DNA from 3 places in the Actinoplanes sp. G11-F43 genome. Region 1 is predicted to be linked to each of the others. Evidence: riboswitches for the same ligand, from Rfam matches in the RefSeq annotation. Region 1 holds a riboswitch; each other region holds the start of a gene.
What was found. A riboswitch is a leader RNA that binds a small molecule or an ion and turns the genes downstream of it on or off. The one in region 1 is predicted to bind cobalamin.
Positions count from the first base shown of each region.

Region 2: another riboswitch for cobalamin. It lies ahead of ACQ0O7_RS15615 (ribonucleoside-diphosphate reductase subunit alpha); the one in region 1 lies ahead of ACQ0O7_RS23395 (VWA domain-containing protein).
Region 3: another riboswitch for cobalamin. It lies ahead of ACQ0O7_RS09875 (hypothetical protein); the one in region 1 lies ahead of ACQ0O7_RS23395 (VWA domain-containing protein).

Region 1 is NZ_JBNZCE010000019.1:79,289-86,710, reverse strand. Features, by position in the region: gene cobO (cob(I)yrinic acid a,c-diamide adenosyltransferase) at 1-3, opposite strand, end outside; gene ACQ0O7_RS23395 (VWA domain-containing protein) at 887-3,208, opposite strand; cobalamin riboswitch at 3,243-3,365, opposite strand; gene ACQ0O7_RS23390 (gluconokinase) at 3,409-4,968, opposite strand; gene ACQ0O7_RS23385 (citrate synthase) at 5,069-6,352, opposite strand; gene ACQ0O7_RS23380 (universal stress protein) at 6,525-7,304, shown strand; gene ACQ0O7_RS23375 (EAL domain-containing protein) at 7,363-7,422, shown strand, end outside.
Region 2 is NZ_JBNZCE010000014.1:72,010-79,431, forward strand. Features, by position in the region: gene ACQ0O7_RS15595 (GNAT family N-acetyltransferase) at 1-73, opposite strand, end outside; gene ACQ0O7_RS15600 (L,D-transpeptidase) at 272-1,507, shown strand; gene ACQ0O7_RS15605 (PepSY-associated TM helix domain-containing protein) at 1,721-3,106, shown strand; gene ACQ0O7_RS15610 (enoyl-CoA hydratase/isomerase family protein) at 3,093-3,620, opposite strand; cobalamin riboswitch at 3,829-4,047, shown strand; gene ACQ0O7_RS15615 (ribonucleoside-diphosphate reductase subunit alpha) at 4,165-6,594, shown strand; gene ACQ0O7_RS15620 (ribonucleotide-diphosphate reductase subunit beta) at 6,594-7,422, shown strand, end outside.
Region 3 is NZ_JBNZCE010000008.1:155,474-162,895, reverse strand. Features, by position in the region: gene ACQ0O7_RS09890 (FecCD family ABC transporter permease) at 1-1,030, opposite strand, end outside; gene ACQ0O7_RS09885 (ABC transporter ATP-binding protein) at 1,158-2,864, shown strand; gene ACQ0O7_RS09880 (ABC transporter ATP-binding protein) at 2,861-4,597, shown strand; cobalamin riboswitch at 4,910-5,095, shown strand; gene ACQ0O7_RS09875 (hypothetical protein) at 5,140-5,880, shown strand; gene ACQ0O7_RS09870 (FecCD family ABC transporter permease) at 5,877-6,908, shown strand; gene ACQ0O7_RS09865 (ABC transporter ATP-binding protein) at 6,905-7,422, shown strand, end outside.

The DNA of each region.
Region 1 (7,422 bases):
CACGTCGCCTCCCCTTTCCTCACCGTTTCAACAACCCTTTTCCGGTACGCCGTAGGGGCCCCGCCGAAGTCGTCCCGCCCCACGTCGACCGGCGACCGAACTCGGCGCGGCTCCCGCCACGCACTCCCCGGCGGCCCACACCGTCCTCCGGCCCCGCCACGCCCCCCACTCCGTAGTCCCACCACTCCGGACACCCACTGCTCTGGACACCCACTGCTCCGGACACCCGCCGCTCCGGACACCCGCCACTCTGGAATCCCACCGTTCCAGACACCCACTGCTCTCCCGCCGCTCGAACACCTATCGCCCCGGACGCCCGCCGCTCCGGGCAATCCCGGCGATTCCGGCGATTCCGAGGCCACCGGCTATCCCGAGACCCCCTGCTAACCCCGGTCACCATCTCGCCCTGGGCAATAGCCCCCAGACCCCGAGCAGCCCCGCCGGCACCCGGCACCCGCGCACGGACGACGATCGTTTGCCGGCGTCGGCGCCCACCGCCCGGCAGGCACTCACGATCGGGAGAACGTGCGCTCGGTGCGGGCCGGCGCCACCGGTGATCGGACACAAACCGCTACCGAACGCGTCCGCCCGGCGAATCCCGCCGACAGCAACCACCGGCACGACCCCACGGGCGAACGCATCCGCCCACCGATTCCCTCTTACCGCAACCACCGGCACGACCCCGCTGGCGTGGCTCGGTGGCGGAGGCGGTCGCGGCACCACAGATCGGCGTCTTCCAGCGAGTTCCCGGGTAACGGGCCGCCAGGCCGGTTCTCCAGAAGTGTCCGACGCTTGGTCTTCCCACCGGGACGCGTGATCCAGGACGAACCGGCGGAGGGGATCCGCCGGACGGCGAGCGGTGTTGCGGGCCGGCCGGGTGCCGGTGTCACGCAGCGTGCCGGTAGGCGCGATCGGTGACGGGCGCGGTCTCCGGGCCGGACGGCTGCGACGGGCGGTTGCGGACCGTGGTGGCCTGGAGCTGCTCCAAGGGCATGATCTCGGCGCGCAGGGCGGCGGCCAGTTTGCGGGCCAGGCCCAGGCGGATCGGGCCCGATTCGCAGTCGACGACCACGCTCGCCACCCCGGACAGGGCCGGGACCAGGCGCATCGGGTCGGGGCCGCTGGTGGAACGGCCGTCGGTGACCAGCACCAGCAACGGGCGGCGGCGGGGGTCGCGGCGGCGTTCGGTGGCGATCGTGGCGACCGCGGCTTTCAAACCGGCGGCCAGCGGGGTGCGGCCACCGGTGCGCAGGGCGGCCAGCCGCTGGACGCCGACCTCGTGGCTGGAGGTCGGCGGCAGCACGACGTCGGCCTCACTGCCCCGGAAGGTGATCATCCCGATCCGGTCCCGCCGCTGGTAGGCGTCGCGCAGTAGGGACAGCACCGCCGTCTTGACCAGTGTCATCCGCTTCCGGGCGGCCATCGATCCGGAGGCGTCGACCACGAAGAGCACCAGGTTGGCCTCCCGCCCGACATGAACCGACTCCCGCACGTCCCGCGGCAGCACCCGGACGGGCCCGCCACCGCCCGGCCCGAAGCCGCCACCCGCGCGAGGTGATCCGGCCGGAGCCGGGCCCGCGCCGTCGACCACGGGCGGCGGGAGGGCGGGGAGCGGGGCGACGGCGATGTCGTCACCGGACAGCGCGGCCGGGACAACGGCGTCCAAGACGGTCCGGTCCACGGCGGCCCCGCCCAAAGCGGCCCGGTCCAGGGCGATCCGGTCCAGGGCGGCCCGGAGGGTGGCGAACAGGTGTGGGGCGCCGGCCAGTTTGCCCTGCGGCTGGCGGCTTCCGACCACCCGGCCACGGCGGGCGAAAGCCGGGGAACGACGGCCGGTGTGGCCGCCCTCGCCGCGGGCCGCGATGCGCAGGGTGCGGGTGCGGTAGGCGGTGCCCGCCGTGGCCACCGCTCCGGCGGGCCGGCCGTCCGGGGACGGCGTGGAGTCGGAGGCGCCGGCGGGAGAGGCATCGCCGGCCGCTAAGGGGGGACCGGAGGGAGGCTGCGGGGCCGGGCTCTCCCCCGTACCGCCGAGGGTGTCTGATGGACCGGAACCGTCGGGCGGACCGTCACCACCGCCGGGACCCGCACCACCACCGGGACCATCGTCGTCGGGGTCGTCGCCGGAGGAGGGATCGGGCGGACCGGCGGCATCGGAGGCGTCCGGGGAATCGGCGGCGCGATCCTCCTGGGCCTGGCGTTCGGCTTCGGCGAGGGCCTCGTCCAGCTTCTCCTCGTCGGTGCCGGGCGGGTCGAGGGGGTCGGTGCGGCGGCGGTGGGGCAGCGCCAGCCGGGCCGCGTCACGGACGTCGTCGGCGGTGACCCGGTCGCGGCCGTGCCAGGCGGCCAGGGCGACGGCGCAGCGGGCGACCACGATGTCGGCGCGCATGCCGTCCACCCCGTAGGCCAGGCAGACCCGGGCGATCCGGTCGAGTTCGGTGTCGGGCAGCGTCACCGACGGGAGCTGGGCGCGGGCGGCGGCGATCCGGGCCGCACACTCCTGTTCGGCCTCGGCGAACCGGGCCGCGAACCCGTCCGGATCGGCCTCGTAGGCGAGCCGCCGCCGGACCACCTCGGCGCGCTGGCGGGCGTCGCGGGGCGCGGCGACGTTGACGACCAGGCCGAACCGGTCGACCAGCTGGGGGCGGGGTTCGCCCTCCTCCGGGTTCATCGTGCCGACGAGCAGGAACCGGGCGGCGTGCTTGACCGACACCCCGTCGCGCTCGACGTGGGCGCGGCCCATCGCGGCGGCGTCCAGGAGCAGGTCGACCAGGTGGTCGGGGAGCAGGTTGACCTCGTCGACGTAGAGGACACCCCGGTGGGCGGCGGCGAGGAGGCCGGGCTCGTACGCCTTGACCCCGTCGCTGAGCGCGCGCTGCAGGTCGAGGGTGCCGACGACCCGGTCCTCGGTGGCGCCGACGGGGAGTTCGACCAGGCTCGCGGGCCGGGACGCGGACGGGCCTCCGGGGGTGTGCGGGCCGTCGGGGCAGCCGGGGTCGGGTGCGGCCGGGTCGCAGGCGAACCGGCAGCCGTGCACCACGTCGACGGAGGGCAGCAGCCCGGCGAGGGCGCGGACCACGGTGCTCTTGGCGGTGCCTTTCTCGCCGCGGACGAGCACACCGCCGACGGCCGGGGAGACCGAGGTGAGGAGCAGGGCCAGTCGGAGGTCGTCGAGGCCCACCACGGCCGAGAACGGGTACGGAGTCGTCACCAGGGTCCCTTCCGGCGGGTGTCCACGCCCGCTCGTCGGTTGTCGCGAGCGGCCGGAGTCTCCTGACTCCCGGTTCACCGAGGTGAGCCGGTCACAGTGGCGGGACCGTCCCGGACTCGCACCGGGTTCCTCCGCTACCGCTCACCGGCCACTCTTCCCGACCGCCGATCGGCCCGTCAACGCGGGCTCCACCACAGCGGTCAGGAACGGACTGCCTTCTCGGTACCGGGCAGCGGTTCCGGCGCGATCCGGTCGAGTTCGGTCACCACGTCCAGGACGGCGAGCGCACTCTTCTCCACCAGTGGCCGCAACCGCCGGTAGAGGCCGGCGTCGGCCGGGTCGGGCCGGGTGGGCTCACCGGTGGGCACCATGGCGGCGGCCCGGTCGAGGTCGGGCAGTTCACCGAGGGCGTGCCGGGCGAGCAGGCAGGCGCCGAGCGCGGTGCCCTCGGGCACGTCGGCGACGGTGACCGGCAGGTCGAGGGCGGACGCCAGCACGCTGATCCACAGTTTCGAGGCGGCGGCCCCGCCGGTGGCACGGATCTCGGTGAGTGGCGCGCCTTCGGCGTCGAACGAGTCGCGGACCAGGGCGAGCTGCTGGCAGACGCCTTCGACGGCGGCGCGGACCAGTTGCGGGCGGCCGTGTTCGCGGCGCAGCCCGAGGTAGGCGCCGCGCATGCCGGGACGCCACCAGGGGGCGCGTTCGCCGAGAAGGTACGGCAGGCAGATGAGCCCGTCGCTGCCGGCCCGGACGGCGGCGGCCTCGTCCAGCAGCCGAGCGTCCCGGTCGTCGGCGTCCTCCCCGACGGAATCCGACGAATCGCCGACAAAAGCCGATCCGGCCCACCGCACCACCGACCCGGCGTTGTTCACCGCCCCACCGATCACCCACCGGTCCTCGGTGAGCGCGTAGCAGAACAACCGCCCCGCGGTGTCGCTGGTGGGAGCCCCCACCACGGTGCGCAGCGCCCCACTGGTCCCGAGCGAGATCGCCCCCACCCCGGCCGGGGTGGCGCCCACCCCGAGGTTGGCGAGCGGCCCGTCGGCGGCCCCGATGATCAGGGGTGTCGACGGCTCCAGACCGGCGGCCGCCGCCACCGAGGGGTCCAGGGTCAGGGCCTGTGTGGTGGGGACGACCTCGGCGAGCTGCTCCGGCCGTACCCCCGAAACGGTCAAAGCGTCTTGGTCCCACCGCCGTGCGTGGATGTCGTAGAGGCCGGTCCCCGAGGCGACCGACAGGTCGACGAGGAAGGGACCGCCGGCCAGCGCCGCGACGATCAGCTCCTTGACCCCGCCCCACCGTGGGGTGTCCCGCAGCGTCTCCGGATCCGAGTCGGCCCACCAGGCGAGCTTGGTGAGCGGGGACATCGGGTGGACCGGGGTCCCGGTGCGGGCCTGGAGTTCCTTGGCGTGCCCGTCGGCGACGATCCGCTCGCACTGCTCGGCGGCCCGGTTGTCGGCCCAGGTGATCACCGGCCCGAGTGGTTCGCCGGAGGCCTTCATCGGGACGAGGGCGTGCAGGAACGAGCTGAGGCTGACCGCGATCACCCGGTCGCCGTTGTCCCGGCAGGCGGCGGCCACGTCGGTGAGGGCGCGCAGGGCGGCGTCGACGAGGGCGGTGCTGTCGAGCTCGGCGCGGCCGGGGCCGGGGACGGCGAGCGGGTAGTGGACGCTGGTGAGGGCGCGGATCTCACCGGCCGGACCGGCGGCGATCCCCTTCGTCGAGGTCGTCCCGGTGTCGATGCCGATGACCACATCCATGTGTCTCTCCCCTTACCGTCGAACGCCAGACGCCCCACCGGACGATATCCGGCGAGGCGTCTGGCGAAACGGCAGAGGTGAATCGGAAAGGCGGAACGGATCAGCGCTGGTCGGCCGGAACGAAGTCGCGGACCGGGGACCCGGTGTAGATCTGCCGCGGGCGGCCGATCTTGTTGGCCGGGTCGACCATCATCTCGCGCCACTGGGCGATCCAGCCGGGGAGCCGGCCGATGGCGAAGAGGACGGTGAACATGTCGGTCGGGAACCCCATGGCCTTGTAGATCAGGCCGGTGTAGAAGTCCACGTTCGGGTACAGCTTGCGGGAGATGAAGTACTCGTCGGAGAGGGCGATCTCCTCGAGCTTGAACGCGATCTCCAGCAGCGGGTCCGGCTTGTCCAGGGTGGAGAGCATCTCCTGGGCGGCCTTCTTCACGATGGCGGCGCGCGGGTCGTAGTTCTTGTAGACCCGGTGGCCGAAGCCCATCAGCTTGACGCCTTTTTCCTTGTTCTTCACTCGCGTGACGAACGAGTTGACGTCTCCGCCGTCCTTGCGGATCTGCTCCAGCATCTCCAGGACCGCCGCGTTGGCACCGCCGTGCAGCGGGCCGGAGAGGGCGCCGATGCCGGCCGAGACCGACGCGAACAGGTTGGCCTGCGCCGACCCGACCAGGCGCACCGACGAGGTCGAGCAGTTCTGCTCGTGGTCGGCGTGCAGGATGAACAGCATGTCCAGGATCTTGGCGACCTTGGGGTCGACGTCGTACTGGACGGTCGGCAGACCGAAGGTCAGGCGCAGGAAGTTCTCGACGTAGTCGAGGGAGTTGTCCGGGTACGGCAGAGGGTGGCCGATGGACTTCTTGTAGGTGTACGCCGCGATCGTCGGAAGTTTCGCCATCAGGCGGATCGCGGAGATGTCGACCTGCTCGGAGTCGAGCGGGTCGAGCGCGTCCTGGTAGAACGTCGACAGCGCGGTGACCGCCGACGACAGCACCGACATCGGGTGCGCGTTACGCGGGAAGCTGGAGAAGAACGTGCGCATCTCCTCCTGCAGCAGCGTGTGCACCCGGATCTTGTCGGCGAAGTCACGCAGCTGCGCCGGGGTGGGCAGCTCACCGTTCATCAGCAGGTAGGACACCTCGAGGAAGGTGCTCTTCTCCGCGAGCTGCTCGATCGGATAGCCGCGGTAGCGCAGAATGCCCTGGTCACCGTCGATGTAAGTGATCGCCGAGGTGGTCGACGCCGTGTTCACGAAACCCTGGTCGAGGGTGACGTAACCGGTCTCCTTCAGCAGAGCACTGACGTCGATGCCGCCCGGACCGTCGACGGCCTTCTTGACTGCCATCGACAACTGACCACCGGGGTGGTCGAGCTTGACATCCGTCATGTATTTCCCTCACTTCACCGGCAGATGTCCCAAATATTTTGCCGTTCACCGTAAACCCTCAACCTGAATGGGTCATCAGGTGGCTGGCTGTTGAGGCATTGGTCACCAGTACGTATGGGTCGTTGCGCCATAGACAATGGTCGGTATATTGCGACTCTGTTACGGAGGCCCTATGCACATCGTCGTGGGAGTCGGCCGGATCCCCGCCGACACGGCCGCGATCCGGTTCGCCGCGCGGGAGGCCTCGTCCCGCGGACGCGTGGTGCGGGTGGTGCACGCCTTCGCCGGTCCCGCCGACGCCGGTTACGGCCCGGCACGCCGGCTCGCCTCCCGGATGGTCGACGAGGCGGTCGCCATCGCCCAGCGTTCCACACCCGGCGCCGGCGCGCGCGGTCAACTGGTGGATGGCCCGCCCGGGCGTGTCCTGCCGGCGCTCAGCCGCCAGGCCGAACTGCTGGTGGTGGGCGGTCTGCGGCCGGATCTGGTGACCCGTTCCCAGTGCCCGGTGGCGGTGGCCCGGGTGCAGAGCACCCCGTCCGGCCCGGTGACGGCGGCGGTCGACGCCTCGCCGTGGGCGGTGCCGGTGCTGCGGTTCGCGGCCGCGGCGGCGGCCCGCCGGGAGGTGGCCCTGCACGTGCTGCACGTGACCGGGCCGGGCCGGGAGACCGGCGGCGCGCGGCTGCTCGACGAGGTGCTGGCGCAGGTCCCGGAGGCGGCCGGGGCGCGCCGCCGGGTGGTGGCCGGGATCCCGGCGTCGGCGCTGATCACCGCTTCCCGGCGGGCCGGGCTGCTGGTGCTGGGGCCGCGGTCGACGGCCCCGGCGGGCCGGCTCGGGTCGGTCGCCACCGAGGTGGTGCGGTTCGGCGCGTGCCCGGCGGTCCTGGTGTCCGGGGCCCGGATCCCGGCCCGCCGGGTGGCCCGGCAGCTTCCGGGAAGCCCGGTAACCCACTGACCGAATTGCTACCGTTGGCCCATCTATTGATCTTCGGGCCGTACGGGAGGAATGCCCGGTGCGTTCCGTACACCCCCGCCGCTGGTGGCAGATCATCGCCGCCGCCGGCCTCGTCGTC
Region 2 (7,422 bases), on a different contig from region 1:
CGAACGTGGCGTCCCCGCTCTCGATGCCGAGCCGGTAGATGTCGAGCACCCGTGCCGCGTGCTCGTCGGTCATCGCGACGATTCTCACGTACGGATGGTAGAAGGTCTGCTGTTTCCGCTGTTGTGGTGTACCGGATCGGATCCAGATCTGTCAGGATGACGATCCTCCATCCTTTGATCGACTCGACAGGCAACGATTCCGGGATCCCCGTACGTCTTGTCTGGTACGGCCATGGATGGCGCCGACCGGGACCCCTCGATTGTGAGAGTCATGATTCAACGACGTAAGGTGATCATCGGGGCGGCTGGTGTGGCCGCGGTCACCGCCACTGCCGCGGCTGCCGGGTGTACCGCGACCGGTGGCAAGGCCGGCACCGACACCACCGCGTGGGTCGACCCGGTCGCGAACATCGAGAGTGCGGCGCCGGCCCGGGTGACCGTGACCCCCGAGTCCGGTGCGACCGGGGTGTCGCCGGTCAAGCCGATCACCGTGGGTGTCGCCGACGGCACCCTGAAGACCGTCACCGTCACCGCCGGCAAGGCGAAGATCGACGGCGAGATGCAGGACGACGGGACCTGGAAGTCGACCGAGGACCTCGCGTACGGCAAGAAGTACACGGTCAGTGTCACCGCCGCCAACAGCGTCGGCACCGAGACCACCGAGGACGTCACCTTCACCACCCTCAAGCCGGAGAACGTCGCGAAGGTCACCTTCCAGGCGAACGCGATGGCGTCCCTGCGGGAGGGCAAGACGTACGGCGTCGGGCAGCCGGTCATCGTCGCGTTCAGCCGCCCGGTCAACAAGGCCGCCGCGGAGAAGGCCATCGAGATCACCACCTCGCCGTCGGTCGAGGGCAAGTTCTACTGGAAGAACAACCAGACCGTGCACTGGCGGCCGGCGAAGTACTGGGAGTCCGGCACGAAGATCAAGGTCGCCGTCAACATGTACGGCGTCAAGCTCGGCAAGACGACGTACGGCGCCCGCAACGTGTCGACCGACTTCAAGATCGGGCGCTCGCTGATCGCGGTCAGTGACAACCGGACGCACATGACGAAGGTCTACATCGACGGCAAGCTCGTCCGCACCATGAAGAGCAGCCTCGGCAAGGGCGGCGGGACCACCGGCTCGAACGGCGAGAAGATCAGCTACTGGACCGCCGGCGGCCCGCACGTGGTGCTCTCCAAGCAGCGCAAACACTCGATGAGCTCGGGCAGCTACGGTGTCAGCGACCCGAACGACCCGAACTACTACGCGCCGATGGTCGTCGACTACTGCACCCGCATCTCGTACTCGGGCGAGTTCCTGCACGCCGCGCCGTGGAACGGCTCGCTGGGCCGGGCCAACCTGTCGCACGGCTGCATCAACCTGAGCACCGCCGACGCCAAGTGGTGCTACGAGAACTTCCTGCTCGGCGACATCGTCGACGTGAAGAACACCCCGCGCGAACTGCCGATCTGGAACGGCCTCGGCGACTGGACGGTCTCCTTCGACCGCTACGGCGACTGACGCTCCGGCACTCACCGGCTCCGGCGGCCCGGCCCGGCCGCCGGAGCCGGCCGGCAGACCGGTCGATACGCCCGTACCGGGAAACGACCGGGGATTCGAAACGGCGGGAACCACAGGGCCCGGAACGACGACTTCCCAGCGACACGTCGTTGATCCGGACCGAGGAGTTCTGCCCTGATTACCAACAGCGAGATCAGGCCCCTGCTGCTGCGGCTGCATTTCTACGCGGGCATCCTGATCGGGCCGTTTCTGTTGATCGCGGCGATCAGTGGAGGCCTGTACGCGCTCAGTCCGCAGCTGGAGAAGGCCGTCCACGCCGACCTGTTGAAGCCACCGGCCGCCACCACGTCGACTGTTCCGCTGGCCCGGCAGGTGGCCGCCGCCGAGCAGGTCACCACCGTTCCCAATCTGGTCGCGGTCCGGCCGGCTCCGGAGGGCGGCACCACCCGGGTGATCTTCGACGACGGGCGGTTCGCCGAGTCGTACCGGCACGCGGTCTTCATCGACCCGGGCACCGGGGCGGTGCTGGGGCAGGAGACCGTCTACGGCACCACCGGCGCGCTTCCGGTCCGGTCCTGGATCGACGAACTGCACCGGTCACTGCACCTCGGCGACATCGGCCGGTACTACAGCGAACTCGCGGCCTCCTGGCTGTGGGTGGTCACCCTCGGTGGGCTGTGGATGTGGCTGGGCCGGGTGCGGCGTACCCGCGGGGCGACCGGGCGGGCCCGGACCCGGGCCTGGCACGGCGTTCTCGGAATGTGGATGGCCGTCGGTTTTCTGGCGCTCTCCGCGACCGGGCTGACCTGGTCGACGTTCGCCGGGGAGAACGTCACCGAGCTGCGATCCCAGCTGAACTGGTCGACACCCTCGGTGAGCACCACCGTCACGGCGGCCCCGGTCGTCACCGGGGGTGAGCACTCGGCGCACGGTGGCGGGGCGCCCGCCGACACCGGGGCGGTCGACGTCACCACGATCGGCGCCGTGTGGGACGCGGCCCGGGCCGCCGAGGTGGACTCCGATCAGGTCGAGATCGGTCTGCCGAAGGGCGAGGGCCGCACGTGGACCGTGACCGAGGTGCACCGGGAGTACCCGACCTCGGTCGACGTGGCCGCCGTCGACCCGGCGACCTTGCGGGTCACCGACGTGGTGCGATTCTCCGACTACCCGTTCATGGCCAAGATGGCCCGCTGGGGTGTCGACCTGCACATGGGGACGATGTTCGGGCTGGTGAACCAGATCGCCCTCGCGCTGCTGGCTCTCGGGCTGGTCACGATGATCGTCCTCGGTTACCGGATGTGGTGGCAGCGCCGTCCGACGCGGGGTGACCGCCGCCGGCTCGCCGGCCCGGCTCCGGCCCGTGGGGCGTGGCTGCGGCTGCCGGCGTGGCTGATCGCCGTCGGTGTTCCGGCGGTGTTCGCGGTGGCCTGGTTCCTCCCGCTGTTCGGGATTCCGCTGCTGGTGTTCCTCCTCGCGGACATCACGGTGGGGGCGATCCGTGGACGGTCGCCGGGGAACCGGAGCGGTCGCGGACCGGCCGGGGACATGCCGGGCACGGTGGCGGACGCCGCGGCGAAGGAATCGGTCACGACCTCCTGAACAGATCGTCGACGAGGTTCGGCGGGACCGGCGACCAGCGCGGCCGCCGGTCCTTGTCGATGATCTGCGCGCGGATGCCCTCGGCCAGGTCGGGCAGCCGCAGCAGCGCCGCCGACAGCCGGTACTCCTGGGCGAGCGCCGCCCGTAGACCGCTCAACCGGGCCGCCGTTCGCAGCGAACGCAACGTGACCGCCAGGGAGGTCGGCGACTTGCCGGCGATCTCCTCGGCGGCGGCCCGCGCCTCCGGTGCGGGATGCGCGGTGAGACGGCCGATGATCACGCCGAGGTCGGTGCCGGCATAGCAGGCGTCGATCCAGGCGCGGTGGTCGCCGAGGTCGTCCGCGGGCGGTGCGGTGGTCACCGCGGCCACCGCGGGACCGGCATCGCCGCTGCTCAAACCCTCGATCAAGGACGGTAGCCGCTCCGCCGGCACGTGCCGGTCGGCCAGCCCCACCATGATCGCGCCGCCGGCTCCGATCGTGGCGCCGGTCAGGGCCAGATGGTTGTCCGAGATGTCCGGAGATCGAGGTGAGTGCGGGCGGCGTGTTCAACCGGTGATCCCTTTCCGTCGGGGGACTCCCATCCTCTCGCCGTGGGCTGCCGAGGGGAACCGGCCGGGCGGGATCTGGTGGCGTACCTGCGGGAAGGGGTGTTGTTGATCTCTCTCGGGTGACGTCTTGAACACACCATGTTGGGTTATGAATTTCCGGCCCCACCCATATATGGTGTCTCCCGCAGCTGGTTCGGATGGGTCGATGAGACCTGCCCGAGGCAACAGGGAACCCGGTGCGAGGCCGGGACTGCCCCGCAGCGGTGAGTGGGAACGACCGCCGTCAGTCAAGCACTGGGCTCGTCACCGAGCCTGGGAAGCGACGGCCAGTAGATGGCTTGCGAGAGCCGTGCCCACGAGTCCGAAGACCTGCCAGCGCGCCGTGCACCGGCCTGGTGCGCGGCGGTTGAAGGCCGCGTGGGACGGCCGACGCCGAACGTCCGCGCGGCCGTGTGCCCGCGGGCCGCTGGTGTCTGCCTTCCACGCGTCGGGCTCGCGAGGAGAGGGCATGACGCTCACCACCAGGACCGCCGGTGTGCCGGAACAGCGACGGCATGCGATGCAGGTGCGCAAGAGAAACGGCGACCTGGAACCGGTCGACGTCAACAAGATCGTCAAGGCGGTCGAGCTGTGGGTCGCCGACCTGGACGAGGTCGATCCGCTGCGGGTGGCGACCAAGACGATCAGCGGCCTGTACGACGGGGCCACCACCGCGGAACTGGACAAGCTCTCGATCCAGACGGCTGCCGAGCTGATCGGTGAGGAGCCGCAGTACTCGCGGCTGGCCGCCCGGCTGCTGGCGGCGTACGTCGACAAGGAGGTCCGCCTCCAGGGCGTGGCCAGTTTCAGTCAGTCGATCCGGTACGCGCACACCGAGGGCCTGATCGGTGACGAGACCGCCGCGTTCGTGGCGGCCAACGCCCGCAAGCTGGACGACGCCATCGACCTGGCCGGTGACCTGCGTTTCGAGTACTTCGGGCTGCGCACCGTCGCGGACCGCTACCTGCTGCGCCACCCGACCTCGCGGCTGGTGGTGGAGACCCCGCAGTACTGGCTGCTGCGGGTCGCCTGTGGCCTGTCGAAGGACGCCCGGGAGGCGATCAGCTTCTACCGGCTGATGTCGTCGCTGGCGTACCTGCCGAGCTCGCCGACCCTGTTCAACTCCGGCACCCGGCACACCCAGATGTCGTCGTGCTTCCTGGTCGACTCGCCGAAGGACGAGCTGGACTCGATCTACGAGCGCTACCACCAGGTGGCGAAGCTGTCGAAGTTCTCCGGTGGCATCGGCATCGCCTGGTCGCGGATCCGGGGCCGGGGCGCCCTGATCCGGGGCACGAACGGCAAGTCCAACGGCATCGTCCCGTTCCTGAAGACCCTCGACGCCGGGGTCGCCGCCGTCAACCAGGGCGGCCGCCGCAAGGGCGCGGCCTGCGTCTACCTGGAGCCGTGGCACCCGGACATCGAGGAGTTCCTGGAGCTGCGCGACAACACCGGTGAGGAGTCGCGCCGCACCCACAACCTGAACCTGGCCAACTGGATCCCGGACGAGTTCATGCGCCGCGTCGAGGCGGACGGCGACTGGTCGCTGATCGACCCGTCCGAGGCGCCCGAGCTGCCCGACCTCTACGGTGCCGAGTTCGACGAGGCCTACCGCGCGGCGGAGAAGAAGGCGGTCAAGACCGTCAAGGCCCGCGATCTGTACGGCCGGATGATGCGCACCCTGGCCCAGACCGGCAACGGCTGGATGACGTTCAAGGACCGCTCGAACGCGCTGTCGAACCAGACCGGCGAGCCGCAGAACGTGATCCACCTGTCGAACCTGTGCACCGAGATCCTCGAGGTCAACAACGACGACGAGACCGCGGTGTGCAACCTCGGGTCGATCAACCTGGGCGCACACGTCAACGCCGGCGGTGTCGACTGGGACAAGCTGCGCGCGACCGTGCGTACCGCCGTGGTCTACCTGGACCGCGTCATCGACATCAACTACTACCCGTCGCAGCAGGCGGCCGCGTCCAACCCGCGCTGGCGCCCGGTCGGCCTGGGGCTGATGGGCCTGCAGGACGCGTTCTTCATGCTCGGCCTGCCGTTCGACTCGGCCGAGGCCAAGCAGCTGTCCACCCGGGTCCAGGAGGAGATCTTCCTGACCGCCCTGGAGTCGTCGGTCGAGCTGTCCCAGCGCTTCGGCCCGCACCCGGCGTTCGCCGAGACCCGCGCGGCCAAGGGTGACCTGCACCCCGAGCTGTGGGGCGCCGACCTGGGGCAGCCCGAGCGGTGGGCGGCCGTCAAGGCGTCGATCGCCGAGCACGGCCTGCGCAACTCGCTGATGATCGCGATCGCGCCGACCGCCACCATCGCGTCGATCGCCGGCGCCTACGAGTGCATCGAGCCGCAGGTGTCCAACCTGTTCAAGCGTGAGACGATGTCCGGCGAGTTCCTCCAGATCAACACCTATCTGGTACGCGAACTCAAGGCCCGTGGACTGTGGACCGCCGAGATCCGTGAGGCGATCAAGCGGGCCGAGGGTTCCGTGCAGGGCATCGCCGAGCTGCCCGCGGACGTGCGCGAGCTGTTCCGGACCGCGTGGGAACTGCCGCAGAAGGCGCTGATCGACCTGGCGGCGGCCCGTGCCCCGTACATCGACCAGTCGCAGTCGCTCAACCTGTTCATGGCCGCGCCGACCATCAACAAGGTCTCCTCGATGTACCTGTACGCGTGGAAGGCCGGCCTGAAGACCTCGTACTACCTGCGTTCGCGCCCGGCGACGCGCATCCAGCAGGCGACCGTCGCCGTGGCTCCCGCCGCTGTGGTGGTCCCCGCCCAGGCCACCGTTGCCAAGCCGGCCGTCGTGCCCGGCGTGAACCTGCTCGGCGACCTGGGCGGCGGCGCACTCGCCTCGTCCCTTGAGAACCCCGACATCTGTGAGGCTTGCCAGTAATGCTGCTCGACCCCGGTATGGACCTGACCCTGCGGCCGATGAAGTACCCGCACTTCTTCGACCGTTTCAAGGACGCGATCAAGAACACCTGGACGGTGGAGGAGGTCGACCTGCACTCCGACCTCGCCGACCTGGCCAAGCTCAGCCCCGCCGAGCAGCACCTGGTGTCGCGGCTGGTCGCGTTCTTCGCCACCGGTGACACCATCGTGGCGAACAACCTGGTCCTCAACCTGTACCAGCACGTCAACTCGCCGGAGGGCCGGCTCTACCTGTCCCGGCAGCTGTTCGAGGAGGCCGTGCACGTTCAGTTCTACCTGAACCTGCTCGACACCTACGTGCCCGACGAGCAGGAGCGTTTCGAGGCGTTCGCGGCCGTCGAGAACATCCCGTCGATCGCCCGCAAGGCCGACTTCTGCTTCAAGTGGATCGACTCGGTCTTCGACCTGCGCCGGCTGGAGACCAGGGAACACCGCCGGGCGTTCCTGCTCAACGTGATCTGCTTCGCGGCGTGCATCGAGGGCCTGTTCTTCTACGGCGCCTTCGCGTACGTCTACTTCCTGCGCTCCCGTGGTGTGCTCCAGGGCCTGGCGTCCGGCACGAACTGGGTGTTCCGCGACGAGAGCATGCACATGGCGTTCGCCTTCGACGTGGTCGACCAGGTCCGGGCCGAGGAGCCGGACCTGTTCGACGACAAGATGGAGCAGGAGGTCCGCGACATGCTGGCCGAGGCCGTCGAGTGTGAGGTCCAGTTCGCCGAGGACCTGCTCGAACAGGGCGTCTCCGGGATGTCGCTGGGCGACATGCGGGAATACCTGCAGCACGTCGCCG
Region 3 (7,422 bases), on a different contig from region 1:
GGATCAGCAGGAACGGGGCGCCGAGCAGGGAGGTGATGATCCCGATCGGGATCTCCTGCGGGGCCAGCAGCACCCGGGCGACCAGGTCGGCGCCGACCAGCAGGATCGCGCCGAGCAGGGCGGCCACCGGAACGACGCGCACGTGCGGGGCGCCGACCAGGCGGCGGGCCAGGTGCGGGACGACCAGGCCGACGAAGCCGATGCTGCCCGCGGCGGACACCAGCACACCGACACAGAGTGACACCAGGATCAGCAGCCGCATCCGGAACCGGTCCGGGGAGACCCCGAGGGTGTGCGCGGTCTCGTCACCGACGGCGAGCACGTCCAGCCGGCGGCCGAGGATCGTCAGGTAGGCGATGGTGCCCAGGATGATGATCGCGGCGACGGCGAGCAGGGCGTCCCAGCGGGCCAGGCCGAGCGAGCCGAGCAGCCAGAACATCACCGAGCGGGAGCCCTCGGCGCTGTTCGAGGCGAAGATCAGGAAGCTGGTGGTGGCGTACAGGGCGTAGCCGACGGCGACACCGGACAGCAGCAGCCGCATCGAGGTGATCCGGCCGCCGGCCCGGGCGATGGCGAAGACCAGCAGGGAGGCCGCCAGGGCTCCGGCGAAGGCGCTGGTGGACAGCGCGTACTGGCCGAACCCGGCGCCGGCGCCGAACAGGATGGCCGCCGCCGCGCCGGACGAGGCGCCGGAGTTGATGCCCAGCAGGTACGGGTCGGCGAGCACGTTGCGGACCATGGCCTGCAACGCGACACCGCAGACGGCCAGGCCGGCGCCGACGAGGATGCCGAGGATGACGCGGGGGAGCCGGACCTGCCAGACGATCGCCTCCTCCGGCGGTGCCCAAGTGATCTCACCGAGGCCGAGGAGCTGGTGCAGGATGATGCGGGCGACGGTGACCGGGCTGATGCCGATCGCCCCCGTGCCGACGGCGACCAGCCCGGTCACCACCAGGGCCGCGGTCAGCACGACCAGCCAGAGGCTCGTCCGGCGCCGTTGTGTGCCGACGCCGAGCAGGTCCGTTGCCACCAGCGGCTCCCTTGTTGTTGCCAAGTATGTGCAGCAAACTAACATCATGATCAATGCTGATTGAAGGGGCTGTGTTGCTTCTCTAGTGCAGTTGCAAAGTGACTGCATCGGTGCTTAGCGTGCCCGCATGTTCAACCGCAGACTCCTCGGCCTCGCCGCCCGGCAGCGGGCCGGACTCACCGGCCTGGTCCTGATCGGACTGGCGATCACGGCCACCTACGCCGGCCAGGGTCTGCTCATCGCCCGGGTCATCGCCCAAGTCCTCGACGGTGCCGTCTCCTGGCCCACGATGGCCGGCATCGCCGCCCTCCAGGCCGCCCGCGCCGGACTCCTCTGGGCCCGCGAAACCACCGCCACCACCGTCGCCGCCCGGATCCAGGACGACCTGCGCGGCCGGCTGCTGGCCAGACTGTTCACCCTCGGACCCGGCTGGACCACCGGCACCCGCACCGGCCGCATCCAGTCGACAGTGGTCGACGGCGTCGAGTCGATGCGGGGCTACTTCGCTGACTTCCTGCCCCAGCTGATCTCGTCACTGCTCGGCGCGGCCGTACTGATCGGCTACGTGTGGACGCTCGACCCGGTCGTCGGCGCGACCATCGCCGCCTGCGCGCTGCTCGCCGGCGCCGCCCCACGGATCTCCCGGCGGCTGATGAGCGCGCCGCTGACCAGGTGGTTCACCGAATACCGGGCGCTGTACGCGGACACCCTCGACATCCTCCAGGGCATGGTCACCCTCAAAGGCGTCAACGCGCACCGCCGCCGCGGCGCGCAGATGGCCGCCCAGTCCACCACCTTCGCCACCACCTCCACCCGGCTCACCGCCGCCGTCGCCGCGTACGAGATCGTCGTCGGGCTCGCCGCCGGTGCCGGCACCGGCCTCGCCGTCGGCGTCGGCGCCCTGCGCACCGCCGACGGCCAGCTCGACGTCGCCACCCTGCTGATCGTCCTGCTGCTGTCGAGAGAGTGCTTCCGGCCGCTCACCGACCTGTCCCGGGCGTTCCACGGCGCCTACCCCGGCCTGGCCGCCGCCGACGGCGTCTTCGAACTGCTGGACACCCCGCCGGCGATCCGGCCCGGGTCCGCCGTGGCGATCAACGGCCCCGGAGAGGTACGGGTGGAGAACGTCACCTTCGCGTACGTCCCCGGCCAACCCACCCTGACCGACGTCACCTTCACCGCCGCCGCCGGGCGCACCACCGCGATCGTCGGCCGCTCCGGCGCCGGCAAGAGCACCGTCATCGCCCTGCTGCTGCGCTTCTTCGACCCCGGCACCGGCCGGATCCTGATCGACGGCCACGACATCACCGGCCTGGCCGACCCGCGCGCCCTGGTGTCGGTGGTCTCCCAGGACACCTACCTGTTCCACGGCACCGTCCGCGACAACCTGCTGCTCGCCCGGCCCGGCGCCGACGACACGGCACTCCGGCAAGCCGCCCGCGACGCCGCCGCCCACGACTTCATCACCGCACTACCCGAGGGATACGACACGATGATCGGCGAACGCGGCACCCGGCTGTCCGGCGGCGAACGCCAGCGGATCGCGATCGCCCGCGCCCTGCTCAAGGACGCGCCGATCCTGGTCCTCGACGAGGCCACCTCGGCCATCGACTCGGCCAACGAGGCGACCATCCAGGAAGCGCTGGCACGGCTCGCGCGACGGCGCACCACACTGGTCATCGCCCATCGGCTGTCCACCGTGCGCACCGCGGACCACATGGTGGTTCTCGACGACGGAACGGTGGCCGAACAGGGCCCACCCGATCAACTGTTGGCCAGATCCGGTGGTGCCTACCGTCGGCTAGCCGTAGCTCAGACAGGTAACGCGGCATGACCGAAACCGTGAAACGCCTGCGTACCATGCTTTTCCTGCTGCGCGCCCACCGACTGCTTCTGGCCAGCGCGATCGGCTCCGGCGCCCTCAACCAGCTCCTCACCATCGCCGGCGCGGCCGTCGGCGCCTACCTGGTCGGCCTGGTCGCCACCGGCGCCGGCGCCGACACGCTGATGCCGTGGTTCTGGCTGCTGGTGGTGCTCATCCCACTACGGGCGATCACCCCGTGGCTGGACAACACGCTGTCCCACACGATGGCGTTCCGGGCGCTCGCCGACACCCGTACCCGCGTACACGCCGCCTTCGAACGCCTCGCCCCCGCCGGCCTGGCCGGGCGCCGCAGCGGCGACCTCGGCACCGCCATGGTCGCCGACGTGGAAGCCCTCGAAGTGTTCTTCGCCCACACACTGAGCCCGCTGGTCGTCGCGGTCACCGTGCCGTTCAGCACCCTGGTCGCGCTCGGCCTGATCCACCCCGTACTGCCGCTGGTGGTCCTGCCGGTCCTGCTCGCGGTGGCCACCGTGCCGATGTGGCTGGCCCGGCGCGCCCGCACCCAGGGCGACGCGGTCAAGGCGGCCGCCGCCGACGTGGCCGCCGAAACCGTCGACGCCGTCCAGGGCCTGCGTGAACTCGCCGTCTTCGGCGCCACCGGCCGCCAGCAGAACCGGATCGCCGCCGCCGTCGCCCGGCTGCGGGCCGTGCAACGCTCCCACGCCGGCCGCGGCGGCGTCGAGAAAGCCGCCATCGACACCCTGGTCACCGCCGGAACCCTGGCCGTGCTCGCCACCACCGCGCTGCTCACCGCCGACGGCCGGATGAACCCGGCACTGTTCCCGGTCGCCGTGGTGCTCGCCGCGTTCTCGTTCACCCCGGTCACCACCGTCGCCGAAGTCGCCAAGGACCTCAACCTGGCCGCCGCGGCCGCCGCCCGGGTCGCCGAACTACTCGCCCTGCCGTCCCCGGTCTTGTCCGTCACCACCGCGCCGCCCGCCGTGACGGGCGCGGCGGTCGCCTTCCGCGACGTGGCCTTCCGGTACGGCGATGATCTGCCGTACGCGCTGTCCAGCCTCGATCTGGACATCCCCTCCGGCGGCAGTGTGGCGTTGGTGGGGCATTCCGGTGCCGGGAAGTCCACCACCGCCCACCTGCTGCTGCGCTTCCAGGACCCGTCCCGGGGCGTGGTCAGCATCGGTGGGGTCGATCTGCGCGATCTGCCGTTGGAGCGGTTGCGGGAGCTTGTCGCGTTCGTGCCCCAGGACCCCTATCTGTTCCACGGCACGATCACCGAGAACCTGCGCCTGGCCCGGCCCGATGCCACCATCGCGGAGTTGGAGGCGGCGGCCCGGGCGGCTGGGGCCCACGAGTTCGTGATGGGGCTCGCCGAAGGGTACGAAACCACGGTGGGGGAGCGGGGCACCCGGTTGTCCGGTGGTCAGCGCCAGCGGATCGCCCTGGCCCGTGCACTGCTGACGGACGCTCCGGTGCTGGTCCTGGACGAGCCGGTGTCGAACCTGGACGCCGAGACCGAGCGCGTCCTGGCCGAGGCGATGTCCGGAATCATCGCCGGCCGAACCACCCTGATCATCGCCCACCGCCTGTCCACCATCCGCACAGCCGACCGGGTGGCGGTCCTGTCCAACGGCCGCCTGACCGAAACCGGCACCCACGAGGAGCTACTGGCCACCAACGGCCCCTACGCCCAGCTGATCAGCGCCCAGCTGGCCGTTCATTGACCGTCCGGCCCTCGCCCGCACAAGTGGCCGTTTCCCGGCCCGGCCTCGACCGATCTTGGATGATCTACCACCTTTGTAGAGCCTTGCTCCTGGCCGCCTGATCACTTGCGGTCAATTGCTCACGCGGGCGGCCCGTCCAGCCGAGACCTTGGTGGATTTACCACCGTTTTCGGTGGTAAATCCACCAAGATCGGCTGGGGTGGAGCTGGAAGGTGGACACTCGCGCGGGGAATTGACCCGAGCGGGCCAGCAGCCGAGAAGCAGGCTCACTCCGACAAGGTAGGACACCTCGTCCAGCGGATCTTGCCGTGCTAGGGTGCGGCACGAGTCGACCGCATCCCATGGATGCCAGGGAACTCCGGTGTGATTCCGGGACTGGCGCGCAGCGGTGAGGGCGACGGCGGCACGACTACGCCACTGGGGAGCGGGCGCTTCCTGGGAAGGCCGTGCCGCCGGCTGACCCCGAGTCCGAAGACCTGTCGGCTCACGTGTTCGTCAGTGGGCTCTCGCGACCAGGGTCTCCGACCCGAGAGGCTTCCGCCTTGGATTCGCCGCCCTCCGACGACGGCTACGTTTCGGCAGTAGAGCTGTGTGATCCGCGGTGGTGGGCGGGTGCTGTCGCGGCCTACAGTTCCTGGCTCGGGACCCGGCATGCCGCGCCCGGTGCCGCCTGCTGTCTGCAGCACTACTGCGGCAAGGTCCTGCCCCTCGTCGTGGCGGAGTGGGTCCGGACCGGCCGGCTGCTGTCGATGCGTCACGAGGACTGGCAGGTCCGCGTCGACGAGAACGCGGCCACCACCGCGGCCCGGCACACCGCGGCCCGGCACACCGCGGCCCGGCACACCGCGGCCCGGCACACCGCCGGGCACACCGCGAGCGGCACGCCCGCCGGGGTGCCGGCGGTCGGGCAGGCCGTCGCTGATCATGTCGCGCCGCTGCTGGACGGGGTTCTGGCCGCGTCCAATCTCACCCGGGCGACCGCGCTGGGCGGGCCCGCCGCCTCGCTCGGTGGTGCCGTCGCCCGCCTCTACGCCGCGGCCGATCCGGCGGACCGTGCCGGGATCGTACGGGACGGGGCCGCGATCATCGCCGTGCTGGAGCAGACCGCTGGGCGGGCTCTGATCAGGCTGGACGCCGACGGTGACGTCCTGCTGCAGACCCGGACCACCTGCTGCCTGATCCGCCTCGGGACAGAACGTTCGTTCTGCGATACCTGCCCCCGAATGGACCCCATCGAACGGGTCCGCCGTCAGCGCGCACGCACCCGGAGAGCCCACCCGTGAAACGACGCCTGCCCTTCTGGCCGCTCCTGATCGCCCTACTGCTGAGCGCGGTGGCCAGCGCGATCGCCTCCCTGGCCTTCGGCTCCGAACGAATCCCCCTGACCGAGGTGGTCGGCGCCGTGACCGACCGGTTCACCGGCACCCCACCCGGCCGCTGGGACGTGATCATCTGGGAACTCCGGATGCCCCGGGCCCTGATGGCCCTGACCGTCGGCGCCGGACTGGCGGTAGCCGGTGCCGGCATGCAGACCCTGGTCCGTAATCCGCTGGCCGACCCGTACCTGCTGGGTATCAGTTCCGGCGCCTCGGTGGGCGCCACCGCCGCCATCACCACCGGCGCGCTCGCGGGCCTCGGCGTCTACGCGGTCTCCGGCGGCGCACTGCTGGGAGCGGTCGGCTCGGCCCTGCTGATCTGGCTGATCGCGATGGCCCAGGGCGGCCTGACCCCGCTACGGCTGGTGCTGTCCGGTGTGGTGCTCTCCTCGGGGCTGTCGGCGATCGCGTCACTGCTGGTTTTCCTCAGCGCCGACCCGCGGGCCGCGAACTCGGTGATGTTCTGGATGCTCGGCAGTGTCGGCGGCGCGTCCTGGGAAAAATTGATCATTCCGGCGATCCTGGTGGCCGCCCTGACGGCCGGGATGCTGGCGATGCATCGCTGGCTGGACGCGCTGGCCGCCGGACCGGAGACGGCGGCGTCCTTGGGGATCAACGTGGCCGGGATGCGTACGACATTGTTCGTGGGCCTGTCGGTCCTTGTCGGTGTGCTGGTCGCGGTCAGTGGAGGCGTCGGGTTCGTCGGCCTGATCGTGCCGCATGCCGCGCGGCTGGTCGTCGGCGCCCGCCACCGGGTGGTCCTGCCGGTCGCGGCGGTCGCCGGGGCGGTGTTCCTGATCTGGGTGGACGTGCTCGCCCGGATGGCGGTGCGCCCGCAGGAGATCCCGCTCGGGGTGGTCACCGGGGTGCTCGGTGCGCCGTTGTTCCTGCTGTTGATGGGGCGGGGCATGTACCGGTTCGGCGGCGACCGGTGACCGCGCTGCGCCTGGACGGCGTCTCGGCACGGCTGGGTGGCCGCACGATCCTGCGCGATGTCGACCTGACGATCCCGGAGGGCGTACGCCTGGGCATCGTCGGTGTGAACGGCGCCGGCAAGTCGACGCTGCTGCGGGTGCTGGCCGGAGTGCTGGCACCGGGTTCGGGCAGCGCCCTGCTGGACGGTGTCGACCTGCGCAGGCTCCCGGCCCGCGAGCGTGCCCGCCGGCTGGCCTTCGTACCGCAGGAGGATGTCACCTCCCCGGAACTGCGGGTCGGTGAGATGGTCGCGCTCGGCCGGGTGCCGCAGACCCGGCCCTGGTCCCGTGACAGCCGTGCCGAGCACCGGATCGTCCGTGAGGCGCTGGACGCCGTCGGGCTGGCCGGCCGGTTCGACACCGCTTGCGACCAGCTGTCCGGTGGTGAGCGGCGGCGCGCGGTGCTGGCCCGGGGCCTGGCCCAGCAATGCCCGATCATGCTGCTCGACGAGCCGACCAACCACCTCGACGTGGC